One region of the Vibrio gigantis genome, then DNA from elsewhere that is predicted to be linked to it. Evidence: riboswitches for the same ligand, from Rfam matches in the RefSeq annotation. Region 1 holds a riboswitch; the other holds the start of a gene.
The links. Region 1 has a riboswitch for cyclic di-GMP ahead of gbpA (N-acetylglucosamine-binding protein GbpA). Riboswitches for the same ligand answer to the same signal wherever they lie in the genome.

Region 1 (8,044 bases):
TCTAAAATATTGTGAATCGCTTTACGGCTTTCAAAGGTTGTAGAAGAAGCAATTTCTGTCGCTGCAAACTTTTCTAAAACAGCAACAGGTGGTAATAACTCTTTTACTTTGTTAATTCTTACATCATCAGTCTGGAACATTGCTTACTTCTTCCTTTTTTCTATCCTTGAGCTGAATGTACGTTGTCTCACGTCACTTTCTATCAGCACTAATCTTCTTGTTCCCTGTAACTTAACTAGTAAAAACTCTAGTTTCAATCACTAATTGAAAATAAACGCAATTTTTTTGTGTTTTATATTTAAAACACCCCGTATAACATTATTTACACGTTATCGATTGCGTAATTTATAGGAAAGCAAGAGTAGTAATTATTCAAGCTTCAGCATTCCTGTGAAATTGTGTAGAACTGAAAAACAAAAAAGCTCACGTTATCAGCGTGAGCTTTTGTTTAATTACATTCTTTTCAATGGCTTGACGACACTATCAAGCCCTTCAATTTTGAGAGCAAGGCACAATTTTAATAAGTCGCCTAGTTCGCCTGACGGGAATCCCTTTTTGTCGAACCACAGCAAATATTCTTCAGGTAAGTCAATCAGTGTACGACCCGCGTACTTTCCAAATGGCATCTGCATTCGAGCCAACTTAATCAGGTTCTCTTTCTCTAGCATTATTCGGTCTTTCTAAGCGTCATCTATGTTCTGTAGAGTATCACCTAAACGTTCAACCCAATAGTTGATCGCGTCTTTGGCATCATCTAGCGAATCAATCATGGTTGAAAAATCTTTATTCCCCGCTTCTCGGTCGATTGCAGCAAACAATGGCGTCCCCTCTTGAGCATCACTGACCAATAACTCTACACTCGCACTCCCAACATTGCTGTGTTCGCCTATTGTCACCTTAGATATGGTTGACATCGCAAGACCAAACGGCAGAACACTGCTCGTTACAGCTAAGATCGGGTTGGGCGTTTCAACGTTACTTAGAGCGATACTCAAGCGCAGCGTCTTTCCTGTAGGTTCATCGACAATCGTTTTATGAGGCGATATTTTCTCTTCCAAACGCGCAACCATGTGGGTAGTGAGCACCTGAATTTCGTCCTGCTCTAACGAACCTTCTTCTGCCAAAACAAAAATTTGGTCGATCACTACAGAATCGTAATCATCTAACTTGGATTTCAAACGCTGTGCGTCACGCAGACCGATTCTGGCCCAAACTAAGTCAACACCACCGTCAGGACCTGGCTGAAAATCTTCATAACTGGTGAACTTGGTTGCGGTTTTAATTGGACCGCCTGCACAACCAAACAAAAAAATGCTGGTTGCAACAAGCAAGAGAAGTTTTAAAGGTTTCATAGCGCACTTACATTAAATAGAAAAATCCAACTAAGTATGCCATACCCTATGTGAGAAGATTGTAGAAAAAGGGGTTAAAACTCAGAGCTAGCTCTAAAATTAGTCATGCTGCACGGTATGAGCATACTCTACAATCACCTGATTTCCTTCGATATAAGCGTTTTGAATCTCGCCATCAACACTCATTCTACTTTTCAAATACACCACTTTAGGTCCAGACTCATTACCTTCTTTAAGTGAAGGGAACACATTTCTAGGTTCTAAATGAAGTAAACGGCAAAAGTGACTGATGAAAGACATGGTCAATGGCGTCTCCCCTCGCAGTACATTTGAGAAATCAAGCTGGTTCATCCCTAGCTTTTTTGAAAACTCCATCTGCGTAATTCGCATTCTCGATTTTTGTGACATCCACGTTTGATACAACGCATCTCTGTCTTGTTCTGTGAATTCCATACCGACTCCTTTATATAATTCATACCAATCAATTGTCCGTTTTTTCATACATGACATGTCAGAGTTCGGTTAGTGGAAACCAAAGGTTTGGTTTTGATATGAGCACAATTGTTCTACAGAACGAAGCACAAAGACTCAAAGCATTCACAAAAACGATTAGAGCAAATGCTTTCTTTATTTATATCAATATTTTATACATTAACTTAAGAAATATATAGCAAGTTAATTTGTATTAAGAATTAAAAGTTCGAGATTGGCATTCCACATTTCAATCGATTGATTCGCATTTATAAAACTGGTTGGCTACATTTCGTTTGCTCAAACGCACTTCTGGCAAACTATTTGAAAGAATAGGACGCAAAGCCACCGGTCTGTCGACAAATATTCTGTCTATGATAGCGGGGCCGCCACTTAATAGGATTTAAGTGTAAATGCATGCCGGAGTGTTCTCTTTTTTGTCGGCCAAATACAGTAAGGACAAATAATGAAACAACTCCCAAAAAAATCGCTCATCGCACTATCGCTACTTAGCGTAAGCGGTGCAAGCTTCGGTCACGGTTATGTCTCTGCATACAACAATGGCGTTGCTGAGAGCCGTGTTGCCCTATGTAAGTTCCCCGCGAGTGATACGCAAGAGAAAAACACCAACTGTGGTGGTATCCAATACGAGCCACAAAGTGTGGAAGGCCCTGAAGGCTTTCCTGAAGTCGGCCCTGCTGATGGGAAAATCGCCAGTGCGCAATCTTCTTTAGCAGCAGCACTAGACGAGCAAAAAGCAGATCGCTGGGTTAAACGCCCTATCAAGTCTGGTTCTCAGTACTTTGAATGGACGTTCACAGCTAACCACAAGACTCGCGATTGGAAATATTACATTACTCAACCAGACTGGAACCCAAACCAGCCTTTGGCACGCAGCTCCTTTGACTTAACGCCATTCTGTGTTGTTGAAGGCAATATGAAACAGCCACCGATGCAAGTAAGCCACTTGTGTAATGTGCCAGAACGCGAAGGTTATCAAGTGATCCTTGCGGTATGGGATGTAGGTGACACTGCTGCGGCTTTCTACAACGTTATCGACGTGAAGTTTGATGGCGACGGTCCTATCATTCCTGATTGGGATCAAGGCGGTCAAATCAACCCAACACAAGACCTGAATGTAGGTGACGCTGTTTACACTCGCGTATTCGATCAATCCGGTGAGAACGCTTCATACAGCACTGAGCTTGTGATTGAAAGTTCTGAGCAAGGCAAAGCCAATAATTGGTCTTACGCTCTTTCTTCTAAAATCAACCAAGAGCAGACGCAAATCAAAGCAGGTCAATTGAACGACCAAGGTGATTTCGCCCCCGTTTACGGCACTAACCCTGTTTATCTAAAAGCAGGCTCTGGCTTTAACAGTGTAGAAATCGGCTACAAGATTGATACTCCAGAGCCAGAGCATGAGCTAGAAGTAACAGGTCTAGAGTCAGAGTACATTATCGATGAGAGCCAACCTACCCAGCTAGATCTTACGTTAGCGGCAACAGGCGATATCCAAGCTGAGCTTACCGTGTACAACCATCACCGTGAAGCGCTTGCATCTCAGAAATCGGACCTAACAGACGGACAAGTTGAAGGTGTTCAGCTGACTCTTTCTAAGTCTGAAGCTGGCCACCACATGCTTGTGGTTGTGACGAAAGATGACCAAGGTAACTTAGTGGATCAGAACACGCTTGATTTCCACCTAATGGACGAGCAAACACCGCCACCAGCAGGCGACTACGACTTCGTGTTCCCAGAAAGCATTGAGTCTTACACAGCAGGAACAAAGGTTCTGAGCAGCGACGGCGGCGTTTATCAGTGTAAAGAGTTCCCATACTCTGGTTACTGTGTTCAATGGGCTCCAACAGCAACTCAGTACGAACCAGGTGTCGGTTCACACTGGCAAAGTGCTTGGAACAAAGTGGACTAAGTACTCGCTAGATACTTACTTTGTATTAAGTGCGTTTTAGTCATCAACCAAACAAAAACGGATGCCCAAAGCATCCGTTTTCTTGTTCAGTAAAAGTAAAAACGCCAGTTGTTAAAGTAGATAGTGGTCTGCCAACAGAGCAACAAACAAGATCATGAGATGATAGATGGAGAACTTAAAGGTCTTCATCGCCATATTAGGCTCATCACGATACTTAAGTACCCAAGCGTGGTAAACAAACCCACCGTTGAGCACCAATGAAGCGCTCAAATATATCCAGCTGCTCATGCCGACTAACACCGGCAATATACACACGATGCTCAACAACAAGGTATAGAGCAAAATAGAAGTCTTAGTGTATTCGATTCCGTGGGTCACAGGCAGCATGGGGATATTCACTTTGGCATACTCATCACGACGATGAATTGCCAACGCCCAGAAGTGCGGAGGCGTCCAAATAAAGATGATCATCACCAACAACCAAGCATTTGAGTGCAACTCATTGGTAACCGCCGTCCAACCCAATAGCGGAGGCATTGCACCTGCGATCCCAGCAATCACGATGTTTTGTGGCGTCGCTCGCTTTAAGTACATGGTATAAATCACTGCATAACCCAACAAGCTTGCAAAAGTTAGCCAAGCGGTGAGTTGATTGACCCACACGACAAGCGTGACGAATCCAAGTAAGCCGATACCCGCTGCAAAGCTGAATACACGCACACTACTCAGCTCACCTGACGGTAAAGGTCGTCGGTTTGTTCGAGTCATCTGACCGTCGATCTTTTTATCGATCAAGTGGTTAAATGCAGCTGCTGAACCCGCCATTAGTCCTATCCCAATCATTCCGCACAGTGCTTGCTGTAAAGGTAAGCCATTAGGCACAGCCAGACACATCCCGACCAATGTCGTCAGCAACATCAAAGCAACCACTTTAGGCTTGGTCAGCGTTAAGTAAACTTTCCAAGTGGCTTTGTTCTTTGCAGCCATTTCGTTACTTAAAGCTATGTCGTTGTTGGCTGTTATCTTATGACTTAAGGTTGCGTCTTGAACCACTACTTCATGTTGTGTTGACGTTCTACTTACCATGATTACCTCCTTGTAATACACTGTTCTTCACCAAGCTCTCACTCGGTTTGCGTTGCCACACCACAAAATTGGTTACAACCATGCTGATGAGCAACATCGCTGCGACTAGGTTATGCAAAACCGCAACTGAGATTGGCAGGTGAAACCATACATTGCTGACCCCAAGACTGATTTGAGTGAACAACACGATTGCGACAATCACGCTTAGCTTTTGATGGGGCGCTTGGCCAAACTTCCATAACTGGTACACGACCATCAGCACCGTTAACGTCGCCACAATAGCCCCAAACCTGTGCATGACATGGATGGTGAGCCTTGCAGGATACTCCAACACACCAAACTCATAATTATCATGTCCGCGTTGAGCAAAATCGAACGCATTTTTGAAATCGAGGTAGCTCATCCAGTTACCTTCACAAATAGGCAGTTGGGTACACACCAAAGCGGCATAGTTTGACGATGTCCAGCCACCAAGTAGTATCTGCCCAATCACAATGAGTAATCCAAAGAGCGCCCAAACTTTAAGTGATGGAGAATAAAAAGCCTCGCCAAAACGGCTTTGGAATTGAGACAAACGACAGTAGAGCAGACACAACAGTGACAACAGTGTGAAGCCCCCCATCAAATGCGCCATAACCACAACGGGCATCAACTTGAGAGTCACCGTCCACATTCCAAGCAAAGCCTGAAAAATCACAGTGGCTGAAATAAGCAAAGGAAGCCCAATCGAAGTAATATTCTTTTTAATACACCAAGCTACAACGACAAAGATAAGCAGCCCTAATGTTCCTGCAAAGTAGCGATGTATCATCTCAATCCACGCTTTCTCTGCTTCGAGTGCTCGCTCGGGAAATTGCAGATTGGCTTGATTCACCGCTTGGGCATCAGAGGGCACGGTGATCTTACCGTAGCACCCCGGCCAATCAGGACAACCAAGACCAGCATCAGACAAACGTGTATAAGCTCCAAGAACGATCACGGTAAGGGTTAACAAGATGGTTAATCTCATCACAAGCATCAGTAAATCGGGGGCTTTATTCTGCATCACTTATCTCCCTATACTTATTCCCTTCGCTAACAACACTCAAGCATTAACGTCATCTACCTGTACTTTCAACTACCCAACACGTGACAACTTAAGTAACTTTCTTAAATCATGAATCATGCCTTTAGACTGCCCGACTAACTGCGACGGTTCTGAAACACTTTTGTATTCCATAACCAACTGCCCTAGTGGGTCAATAATGACAATGGAAGCCGGTGAAAACTCGGTACTTAACTGATCGCCACCAGCTAACAGAGATAGAGCAGGCTTATCGAGCGAACCCGATAACAAGTTACCCTCCGATACAAAAACAACGGGGGTCACCCGCTCTTTGTTTTTACCTAACGCCAAATAGCTTTGATTCAAATAATGGAGCTGTTGCTCACACAAGCTTTCACATTCTATGGGAGCAATATAACCGACTAACCACCCCTCTCCTGCGATTGGTACCGTTACGCCGAAATCCGATAGTGTGGTTCTAGGTTCTATCAATTCACCCGAGTTAGTGACTCCTGAGGTATACCAATTCTGGTCCAACACGGTTTTGGCAATAATCGCAGGTAAAGCGAAAATCAAAACTAATCCGATTAATACTAGACGTCCCTTAGTACGCCGGCTTTTAAGCTCAGCCATATTTGCATCAGTACTTTCCCGGTTCATTTGTGCTTGAGATTTATCCATCTTTCTTCCTTGTGGTAGGCACTGCCTTTAAGACACTGTTTCAATCTCGAGTGCCTAGTCCTTATTTATGGGGCTATTTTTCTTAAAATGTCGGAACCCTATCAACAACATCAAAAACAAAAGTACGGCAGCCATTACAAACCATTGAAACGAGTAACCAAAGTGCTTCTCAGATTTCATAGCCGTCGGTCGCCATAACAACTCATAAGGCCAGGAATCTAAGCTCTGAGGTTGGAATACAAAGGGCAGCACCTCCTGCCCGGTGTACTCTGATAACGCAGCTATGTTTAGGTTTTGGATTCTATTCGGTGTCGTATTTTCTAAACCCAACTCATGACTTAAAGGATTAACTGAACGTGTATACAAGCGCCCTGACATTGTGGCCGGTACATTGATACTTGCTAATTGAGGAAGCTCTCTTCTGTCATTACTTGCCGCAACAAACCCAAGATCGATCAATAATTGTTTTTCAGTCACTAAGAGCTTGTTTTCATCCTCAAATTGAACCTCACCCAACATGTAAATCACATACCCTACCGTTCCTTGGTTAATCTGGTTATCTAACAAGAGTATCAAGCCACTCGTATCGACTAATTCAACATCAACTTTTAATCCGTTTAGGGTTTTAGGGGGTAATGACTCTTGCCCAGATAAACTCATGTCTCGCAACTCAGAAATAACGACACCCAAACGTTGTGGCAATAGTTGTGCTCTCTCTGTTAATTGCTGTTCATAACGCAGTTTCTCGTTACCTCGATCCAGTTGCCATAAGCCCAACTTGATTAAAGCGCTGACTGAAACCACAGTTAAAATAACCGCTATCCAAAAACCTTTACTGCGGAACTTGTGTTCATCATCAATCAATCGGTTTGGAGTTATCACTATGGCGTCATCTACCTTTGTGTTGTTATTTAAAATTGTATTGGTCGCTTTGCTGTTTTTTATCGCTTTCAATTTGATGAAAGGTCTCATCCAAATCGCCTCGGGCAAACACAATGGCAAAAGACTGAGCCACTTCTTGGGTCGTCGTGTGATGTGGTCAGCTGTTGTCGTGTTACTGTTATTACTGGCTTTAGGTTCAGGAGTGATAACTCCCAACCCTCGCCCCTATTAATTCCCAATAGGCTCAGCAGTTAGAGCACATACACAAACACAAACAGACCTAACCAAACCACATCGACAAAGTGCCAATACCAACTGCCCGCTTGGAACGCAAAATGGTCTTTCGGAGTGAAGTGGTCTTTCGCAACCCTTGCTAGCAACACAATCAAAAAGAGGGTTCCTAAACAGACATGCAAGCCATGGAATCCAGTCAGTAAGAAGAATGTGTTGCCATAGATGCCAGATTGAAGTGTCAGCCCCATCTCTTGATAAGCGTGAAGATACTCTTCAACTTGGAAAAATAGGAAGAAGCCAGCTAGAACAATCGTGATCTCCAACCAGACGATTAACGCCATGCGCTTATTTTGTTCGAGG
Region 2 (8,044 bases), on a different replicon from region 1:
TGAACACGGCGAATTCAAAGTAAAAGGCTATGATGGACCGCTTGTTGAGTGTGACAAATGTGGTTCAGATATGGTTCTGAAGAATGGCCGTTTCGGTAAATACATGGACTGTACGAGTGAAGATTGTAAGAACACTCGTAAGATTCTGAAAAATGGCGAAGTAGCGCCACCTAAAGAAGATCCAGTGCATTTCCCTGAACTTCCGTGTGAAAACTCAGACGCGTACTTTGTTCTTCGTGATGGTGCGTCTGGCCTATTTATGGCTGCTAGCAACTTCCCTAAATCACGTGAAACACGTGCACCATTGGTGGAAGAGTTGGTTCGTTTTAAAGATCGTATCTCACCTAAGTTCCAGTACCTAACGTCAGCGCCGGTTGCTGACCCTGATGGTAAGCCGACAGTGGTTCGTTTTAGCCGTAAGACTAAAGAAAACTACGTTCGTACTGAAGTTGATGGAAAACCATCCGGTTGGACTGCGTTGTACATTGACGGTAAGTGGGAAGTTACGGATAAGCGTAAAAAGCCTAAAGAGAAGTAACTGAACGTTATTGATGAAAAAGCAGCCTAATGGCTGCTTTTTTTTGATCTAAATATGAGTAATTATGCAACTTGTTGATTCGGTGTTTCGCCTGCGAGAATATATTAAATTCATACCGGAAAATAAATGGTGGAAATTAATCACATCTTCTTATGCAACTTTAACGAGAATGTAACTTAATTAAAATATTGTAACTCAAAGATCAGTGTTTAGTTGTATACCTGATGTGTGTCGGGTGTTAATGTAATGTTTCGTCTAGACGGTGTAATGTGAGCTGCTTTAAGTCTTAGGAAAGCAATCAGCTGACTTACCACAGAATGGCGTATTAAAAATTGAATTCGACCGAAAAGTCGATAACGTATATAAAACCAAGTGCAAAGAATAGTGCACACATAACAACGTTTGGCTTAGGATATTGTCACTGTATGTGAATGGATATTCGCTAAATACCGAAATAAGTGTTAGTGCTCATCCCCCGGAGGAAGATACCTCTACGAGTACTGACATCGACAAGCTATAGATATATGGAGAATAAAATGGCTGGTGTATTGGGAATGATTCTTGCTGGTGGTGAAGGCTCTCGCTTAAGACCTTTAACTGAATCTCGCAGCAAACCCTCGGTTCCTTTCGGTGGTAGTTACCGCTTAATTGATTTCGCTTTGAACAACTTCGTTAATGCAGATCTAATGAAGATCTACGTATTAACACAATTTAAGTCACAGTCACTGTTCCACCATATGAAAAAAGGTTGGAATATCAGTGGTATAACAGACCGTTTTATCGACCCAATTCCTGCGCAAATGCGTAAAGGAAAGCGTTGGTACGAAGGCACAGCAGATGCTATCTACCAAAACATGGGCTTTATGGAGTTAGAAGAACCTGATCAAGTATGTATTTTCGGTTCTGACCATATCTATAAAATGGATATAAAACAGATGCTTGATTTCCATAAAGAGAAGAAAGCAGCGCTAACAGTTTCTGCACTGCGCATGCCTCTTGCTGAAGCATCAGAATTCGGTGTTATCGAGGTTGATGCTGACGGTCGTATGATTGGCTTTGAAGAGAAACCTGCAAATCCGAAGTCGATACCGGGCGATCCAGAATCAGCGCTCGTTTCAATGGGCAATTACGTGTTCGAAGCTAAAGAGCTTTTTGCTGAACTAACGGAAGATGCTGATAGAGAAGGTTCGACACACGATTTCGGCAAAGACATTATTCCAAATATGTTCCCACGTGGTGATGTGTTTGTTTATGATTTCAGCACTAACCGTATTACCGGTGAAAAAGAAGAAGTTTACTGGCGCGATGTAGGTACGATTGACGCGTACTGGCAAGCACACATGGATCTTCTTAAGAAAGATGCGCCATTCTCGCTATACAACCGTAAATGGCCTCTACACACATATTACCCACCACTACCACCAGCTACGTTTACTGATTCGGCAAATGGGCGAATTCAGATCATTGATAGCCTTGTGTGTAGCGGTAGTTATGTACGTGGTTCGCGTATTGAAAAGAGTGTACTGGGCTTCCGAAGCAATATCGCATCAGCGTGTGATATCAGTGAGAGTATCTTACTCGGTGATGTGAAGGTTGGCGAAGGTTGTATACTACGTCGTGTTATTATTGATAAAGATGCAGATATTGCACCAGGCACTCAAATTGGTGTAAACCTGACAGAAGATAAAAAGCATTACCACGTATCTGATGATGGCGTAGTAGTGATTTCTAAAGGAGCACGAGTTGGTTACTAAGACTCTCTCGGTACTTTTTGTAGCGTCTGAAGTTGAAGGCTTGATTAAAAGTGGTGGCTTGGCTGATGTAGCCAAGGCACTGCCGAAAGCGTTGCAAACACTCGAACAGGACGTTCGAGTGACTATCCCCGCATATAGAAACATTCCAAACATTGATTCAGCAGAAGTTATTTTATCGACTGAACTCGATCATTGGCCTCATACGGCTTACCAAGTTAAAAAACTGAATGTAGAAGGCATTCAAGTGTTTGGTATTGAATGTGCTAAGTATTTCGACCGACCAGAAATGTACGCAGAAAACAATCAAGCTTATGCCGATAACGGAGAGCGCTTCGCGTTCTTCAGTGCAGCCTGTCTTGATATGCTTCCTAAGCTTGGTTTTCAACCAGATATCGTTCATGTAAATGACTGGCATACTGGTTTCGTTCCTTTCTTGCTTAAATCGCGTTATCAACAACACGACTTCTTTGAAAATACGCGCAGTGTAATCTCGATTCACAATGCAGTTTTCAAAGGTGTGTTCGCATATGATGAACTGCAATTCCTTCCTGAAATGCACAGTCGTAATGTTCCGGAGGCGGCCGTCAGTGATACCCATGTGACTATGCTAAAAGCTGGGGTGCTGTGCGCGGATAAGGTGAACGCAGTAAGTCCTACTTATGCAGAAGAGTTGAAAACGGAATTAGGTAGCCACGGTATGGCGGCAGAATTCCAATACAGATCGGCTGATCTTTTTGGCATTTTGAATGGTTGTGATTACGGTGCTTGGAATCCAGAAACGGATGCTTTCCTACCTCGTAAATACAAAGCAACGAAGCACAGCATGGCTCGCGGAAAATCAGCTTGTAAGCAAAAGCTGCAACAAGACGTTGGTTTACCCGTTGCTGATTGCGCAGTTTATGGCATGGTTTGTCGTTTAACGAATCAGAAAGGTGTTCACTACTTACTGCCTATCATCGAGCAGTTCTTGAAAAACGACCTTCAGATTGTGATTGTCGGTACTGGCGATCCGGTTTTGGCGAGTCAATTGAAAGAGCTATCAGCACTTCACTCAGACAAGTTCTCGTTCGTAGAAGCGTACAATAATGAACTTGCGCACTTGGTTGAAGCGGGCTCCGATTTCTTCTTGATGCCTTCGGAATTTGAGCCTTGTGGTTTAAACCAAATCTACAGCATGGCTTACGGTACTTTACCGATTGTTCGTTCTGTTGGAGGTTTAAAAGACAGTGTGAATGATTACGATCAGGATCCTGACTTTGCGACTGGTTTTGCTTTTGAAGAGCCAACACCGCAAGCGTTACTGGCCGTATTGCATCGTTCATTGTTGCTTTACGCGCAAAACCCTTCTGAAATTAAGCGTGTTCAGCTTTACGCGATGCAGCAAGACTTTAGTTGGGAAGACGCGGCTAAAGAATATCTCGCTATGTACCATTCAGCACTTTAACTTATTGATTCAGTTTTAAAACTAGCCGGAACACAATAACAGCATGTGGTAAATTAAGGCGCTCTCATTGTAGAGTGCCTTTTTGTTTTCTGGTCAGAGCACATCACGTTTACGAAGACAAAGCTTGCAAACTCATTTTAGTCAGGTAGAACAGGTGAGGTAGATATTCATATGATTAATGATAGGTTTGACACTATTATCACTTAAAGTTCTTAATAGCGTGATATCCTTAGTCATTGCCTCGTGATGAGGCATAGCTCCATTCTAATAATTAAAGCGATAGGTATGTCTGAGAGTTTACTATTTCATAAAACATTTACTCACCCTACGAGCGATGAGTGGGTTGTATTTGTGCATGGCGCAGGAGGTAGCTCCTCCATCTGGTTCAAGCAGATCAAAGCGTATAAACAGCATTTCAACTTGCTGCTCATTGACTTGAGAGGGCATGGTAAATCAGACAACATACTTAAAGAACTGATTTCGAATCGTTATACGTTCAAATCGGTGACGCTTGATATTCTTAAAGTATTAGATCACCTCAAAATCCGTTCTGCACATTTCGTCGGCATGTCTTTAGGCACTATTATTGTTCGAAATGTCGCGGAGCTTGCTGCTGGCCGTGTACGCTCAATGGTCTTGGGGGGGGCCGTTACTAAACTTAACACTCGCTCTCAAGTCTTAATCAAGTTGGGTAACCTTAGCAAGCACATCATCCCTTACATGTGGTTATACAGCCTTTTTGCTTATGTTGTGATGCCGCAAAAGAGTCAGAAAGAATCACGCCACCTGTTTATCCGTGAAGCCAAAAAATTGTGCCAGAAAGAATTTAAACGCTGGTTTATCCTAACGGCTGATGTGAACCCATTGATGAAGTATTTCAAAGACAGAGAGCTGCCGATTCCGACTTTGTATTTGATGGGGGAGCGAGATTACATGTTCATCAAACCTGTTAAAGAGATGGTCGAAGCGCACGAGTCGAGCGAGTTAGTTGAAATAGCTAACTGTGGGCATGTATGTAATGTCGAAAATCCTGAAGAATTTAATCAGCACTCTATCGAGTTTATCCAAAAGCAAATTCAATGATTTTTAAGTCAGTGATCTGAACAGAATTGAAATAAAAACGGGAAGCTATTGTTAGCTTCCCGTTTTTGTTTAGAGGAGGTATCAGGTGAAGCGGTTAAGGCTTCATTAAGTCCACTTATTCAGGAGAGTTAGCTCCGCACTGCCAACAAGAACCGAATTGCGCCTCGTTGACTTCATGACACTCACCGCAACGCCACTCTTCATAGATGATCGAATCTTGTTGTTTTTGGTAGTCATTAACGATCGTGCGAGCTTTACTGGCCAATTCTGGCTCATATAACCACACGTAAGGGTCAGTTTCTTCCGTGAATGGGATTTCCCCTTTCAAACCGAACAACCCCTCACCACGGACTTCACAGGCAATATTCTCACTTTCTAACAATCCACAGATGATATGAGCTTCTGTCGGATTCGATGCACTGAAGATTTTCATTGAAATAGAACCTTATTCGACTATATGCGTTATTCAGCTACGGGTGTTGAGCGAAACTTATTCATCAACCATTTAGCAACAATTGGGAATATCCCCAATAACGCAAATGACAATAGTACTGAAGGGGAGACGATGCCCGAAAGTGAATCAATTTCTGCGAGCTGAGTACCAGCGTTCAAGAAAACCGCAGTCCCCGGCAACATCCCGATTTGACTCGTAATGTAGTAACGACTCACCGACATCGGTGTTAGACCCATCAACAGGTTGATAAGGAAAAACGGAAATACAGGAATCAGACGTAGAGAAAATAAATAAAATGCTCCGTCTTTTTCAACACCCTTATTAATCGTCGCTAATTTGTCACCAAATTTGGTTTGAATCCAGTCACGTAACAGGTAACGGCTACTCAAAAAGGCAAGAGTTGCACCGATCGCACTGGCGAAAGAGACCAAAAGTAAGCTATTCCAGAAGCCAAACAATGCAGCACCAAGAAGTGTAACAACTGCTGCCCCAGGAATGGAAAAGGCGGTGATCAATACATACGCAATGAAGTAAGTCGCTGCCGCTACAATAAAGTTACTTCCAATATAGTCATTTAGCACCGCTTGCTGTGCTTTGGCATTTTCCAGTGTGAGGTATTGGCCAAAGTTAATGCCTAATAAAACGATCGTTATGACCAATACAATACCCAATATCATTTTCTTACTCATTGATACTTCCTCAAATTTTCAATGCATACCATTAGTATAGATAGACAGGCAAAGCATAGATTAACTTTCACCAGATATAAAAAAAGCCGCAGTGAATGCGGCTTAGTTATGTATATAGTTTGCACTGACAATGTTAATTGACGCGATTGATAAGCTCTTCGCGACGCTGCTGCGGTATGACAGACCAATGTGTTCCATTGATTGCACCTTCTAGCGCCCACAGTAGTTCAATACTGACAGAGGACGCATGCGATTCCTTGATGGCGTTAAAGGCGTTTACAGAGCCAGATTCATATAAACGTTCTACGGAATCGATTCCTGCTTTTTTCAACATACGCTCAGTGGCGAGTCGAAGATTTGGTAGATCTTTGAGTCGGGTTGGCTTAGCAGAAGACTGTTCAGCTTTTTCTTCTTTAGCAAAACCCAGAGACGTCGTTGCGAGTTCCAAGATTTTCTCTTGGTCTTGCCACAGGCCTTCAGGTAAAGCGAAATATTTAGTAACGACAGGGAAACCACGTTTTTTGTAGACGTACGGTTGAAACCCTTGTTGTTCGAATTGCTTCGTTGTGCATTTGTCTGCTCGTATGTGCAACTGGTCATTTACAACCAGAGCAAACATAGTGTCATCAGCAAAAAGACCGAAGCCACCAAACATTGAGCGTGATTTTATTTTTCCTAGGGACTCAAATAACTTCATCGAGTCCTTTAGTATCGGTTTATCCATGTTATTTATCTCGGTGTATTTGAACTACGCCACCAAATAAGCAGGTCCGAGAGATTAGCAAAATGTTGCAATTAAATTGTCAATAAGCCGTAAATTACTAAATTATTAGTAGTTACTGCATTTTGCCATCGGTAACCCCGCTACCATACCAACAAGTGGTTTAGGCCGGAAGCTTTGCGTCTCACTCTTTCGAGTGGTTTGCCCTGTGCGTGACTGATTAAATAGAATAAAGTTTTTGTTGAATGAAGCTCACAGTTGATATTTCAAAATGTGATGTTGCTTCAATTAATGATCTTTCTGTTGTGCATCTGGGTTCATTATGGTTGCTGATAAAAAAAGCGCACCTAAAGGTGCGCTTGATGAAATTAAACTCAAATTGTCAATTAATTTAACGTTTTAACTGTACTTCGTTCAACAATTTCAGGGTGCATTTCGAAGACACGTTTTTCGTGATCTTTGTCTTTTATGCGCTCTAATAGAATTTCGAATGCATTCTTGCCAACACGACGCTTTGGTTGGTGAACGGTGGTTAACGGCGGGGAGAAGTATTCAGCCAGTTCGATATTGTCGTAACCGATCACCGAGATATCTTCAGGAATGCGAATGCCTTTTTCTTGCAAGCGGCTCATTAGGCCGAGAGCCATTGTATCGTTAAAGCAGAATACCGCCGTTGGACGATCTTCTATCTCAACGATTTGTTCTGCAGCAAGAACTGCCGTATCACACTCGAAGTTGCCTTCGATGATCATATTTTCATCGGCAGAAATCTTAGCTTCGTTGAGTGCGCGCTTGTAACCGGCAATACGTTCAACACATGCTGCTTTGTCTAAGTGGCCACTTAAACATGCAATCTTAGAGTGACCTCGTTCAATAAGGTATTTGGTCGCTAGGTAGCCACCTTCTTCAGAGTTATCGATGATCTTATCAGCTTGAGAACTCTCTGGTCCCCAGTCCATGATAACTTTAGGGATGTCAGCATGACGGTCTAACATCTCTCTTAGTTCTTCAGTTAGGTCAGAACACATAACTAAAATGCCATCTACACGTTTCTCTGCAAGCATTCGAATGTAGTCACGTTGCTTTTCATAGATGCCGCCCGTATTACACAGGATCAAAGTGTAACCTTGACGGTAGCAGTAACTCTCAACACCATCGATAACTTCAGAGAAGAATAGGTTAGTTGATTGAGTCACTAGCATACCTATAGTGCGTGTTGTATTGCACTTCAAGCTACGAGCAACAGCACTTGGTGCATAGTTCAGTTCATCTACCGCTTTGTTTACTTTTTCTTGAGTTGCTTCTGCAACAAAGCGAGTTTTATTGATTACGTGAGAAACGGTTGTTGTTGATACGCCGGC

Region 2: it holds a riboswitch for cyclic di-GMP, as region 1 does, so the genes downstream of both, OCV56_RS10290 (TfoX/Sxy family DNA transformation protein) here and gbpA (N-acetylglucosamine-binding protein GbpA) in region 1, are expected to answer to the same signal.

The regions. Positions count from the first base shown of each region.
Region 1 covers NZ_AP025493.1:746,592-754,635, forward strand. Annotated here, with positions in the region: gene aroG (3-deoxy-7-phosphoheptulonate synthase AroG) at 1-140, opposite strand, end outside; gene OCV56_RS19430 (DUF3820 family protein) at 453-668, opposite strand; gene OCV56_RS19435 (DUF3313 domain-containing protein) at 681-1,352, opposite strand; gene OCV56_RS19440 (hypothetical protein) at 1,452-1,805, opposite strand; cyclic di-GMP riboswitch class I at 2,128-2,217, shown strand; gene gbpA (N-acetylglucosamine-binding protein GbpA) at 2,290-3,756, shown strand; gene cyoE (heme o synthase) at 3,868-4,842, opposite strand; gene OCV56_RS19455 (COX15/CtaA family protein) at 4,832-5,887, opposite strand; gene OCV56_RS19460 (hypothetical protein) at 5,960-6,568, opposite strand; gene OCV56_RS19465 (SURF1 family protein) at 6,623-7,540, opposite strand; gene OCV56_RS19470 (DUF2909 family protein) at 7,452-7,682, shown strand; gene OCV56_RS19475 (cytochrome c oxidase subunit 3) at 7,702-8,044, opposite strand, start outside.
Region 2 covers NZ_AP025492.1:2,345,792-2,353,835, reverse strand. Annotated here, with positions in the region: gene topA (type I DNA topoisomerase) at 1-538, shown strand, start outside; gene glgC (glucose-1-phosphate adenylyltransferase) at 1,075-2,292, shown strand; gene glgA (glycogen synthase GlgA) at 2,282-3,736, shown strand; gene OCV56_RS10305 (alpha/beta fold hydrolase) at 4,022-4,819, shown strand; gene OCV56_RS10300 (putative signal transducing protein) at 4,935-5,252, opposite strand; gene OCV56_RS10295 (TVP38/TMEM64 family protein) at 5,282-5,962, opposite strand; gene OCV56_RS10290 (TfoX/Sxy family DNA transformation protein) at 6,096-6,686, opposite strand; cyclic di-GMP riboswitch class I at 6,814-6,899, opposite strand; gene purR (HTH-type transcriptional repressor PurR) at 7,070-8,044, opposite strand, start outside.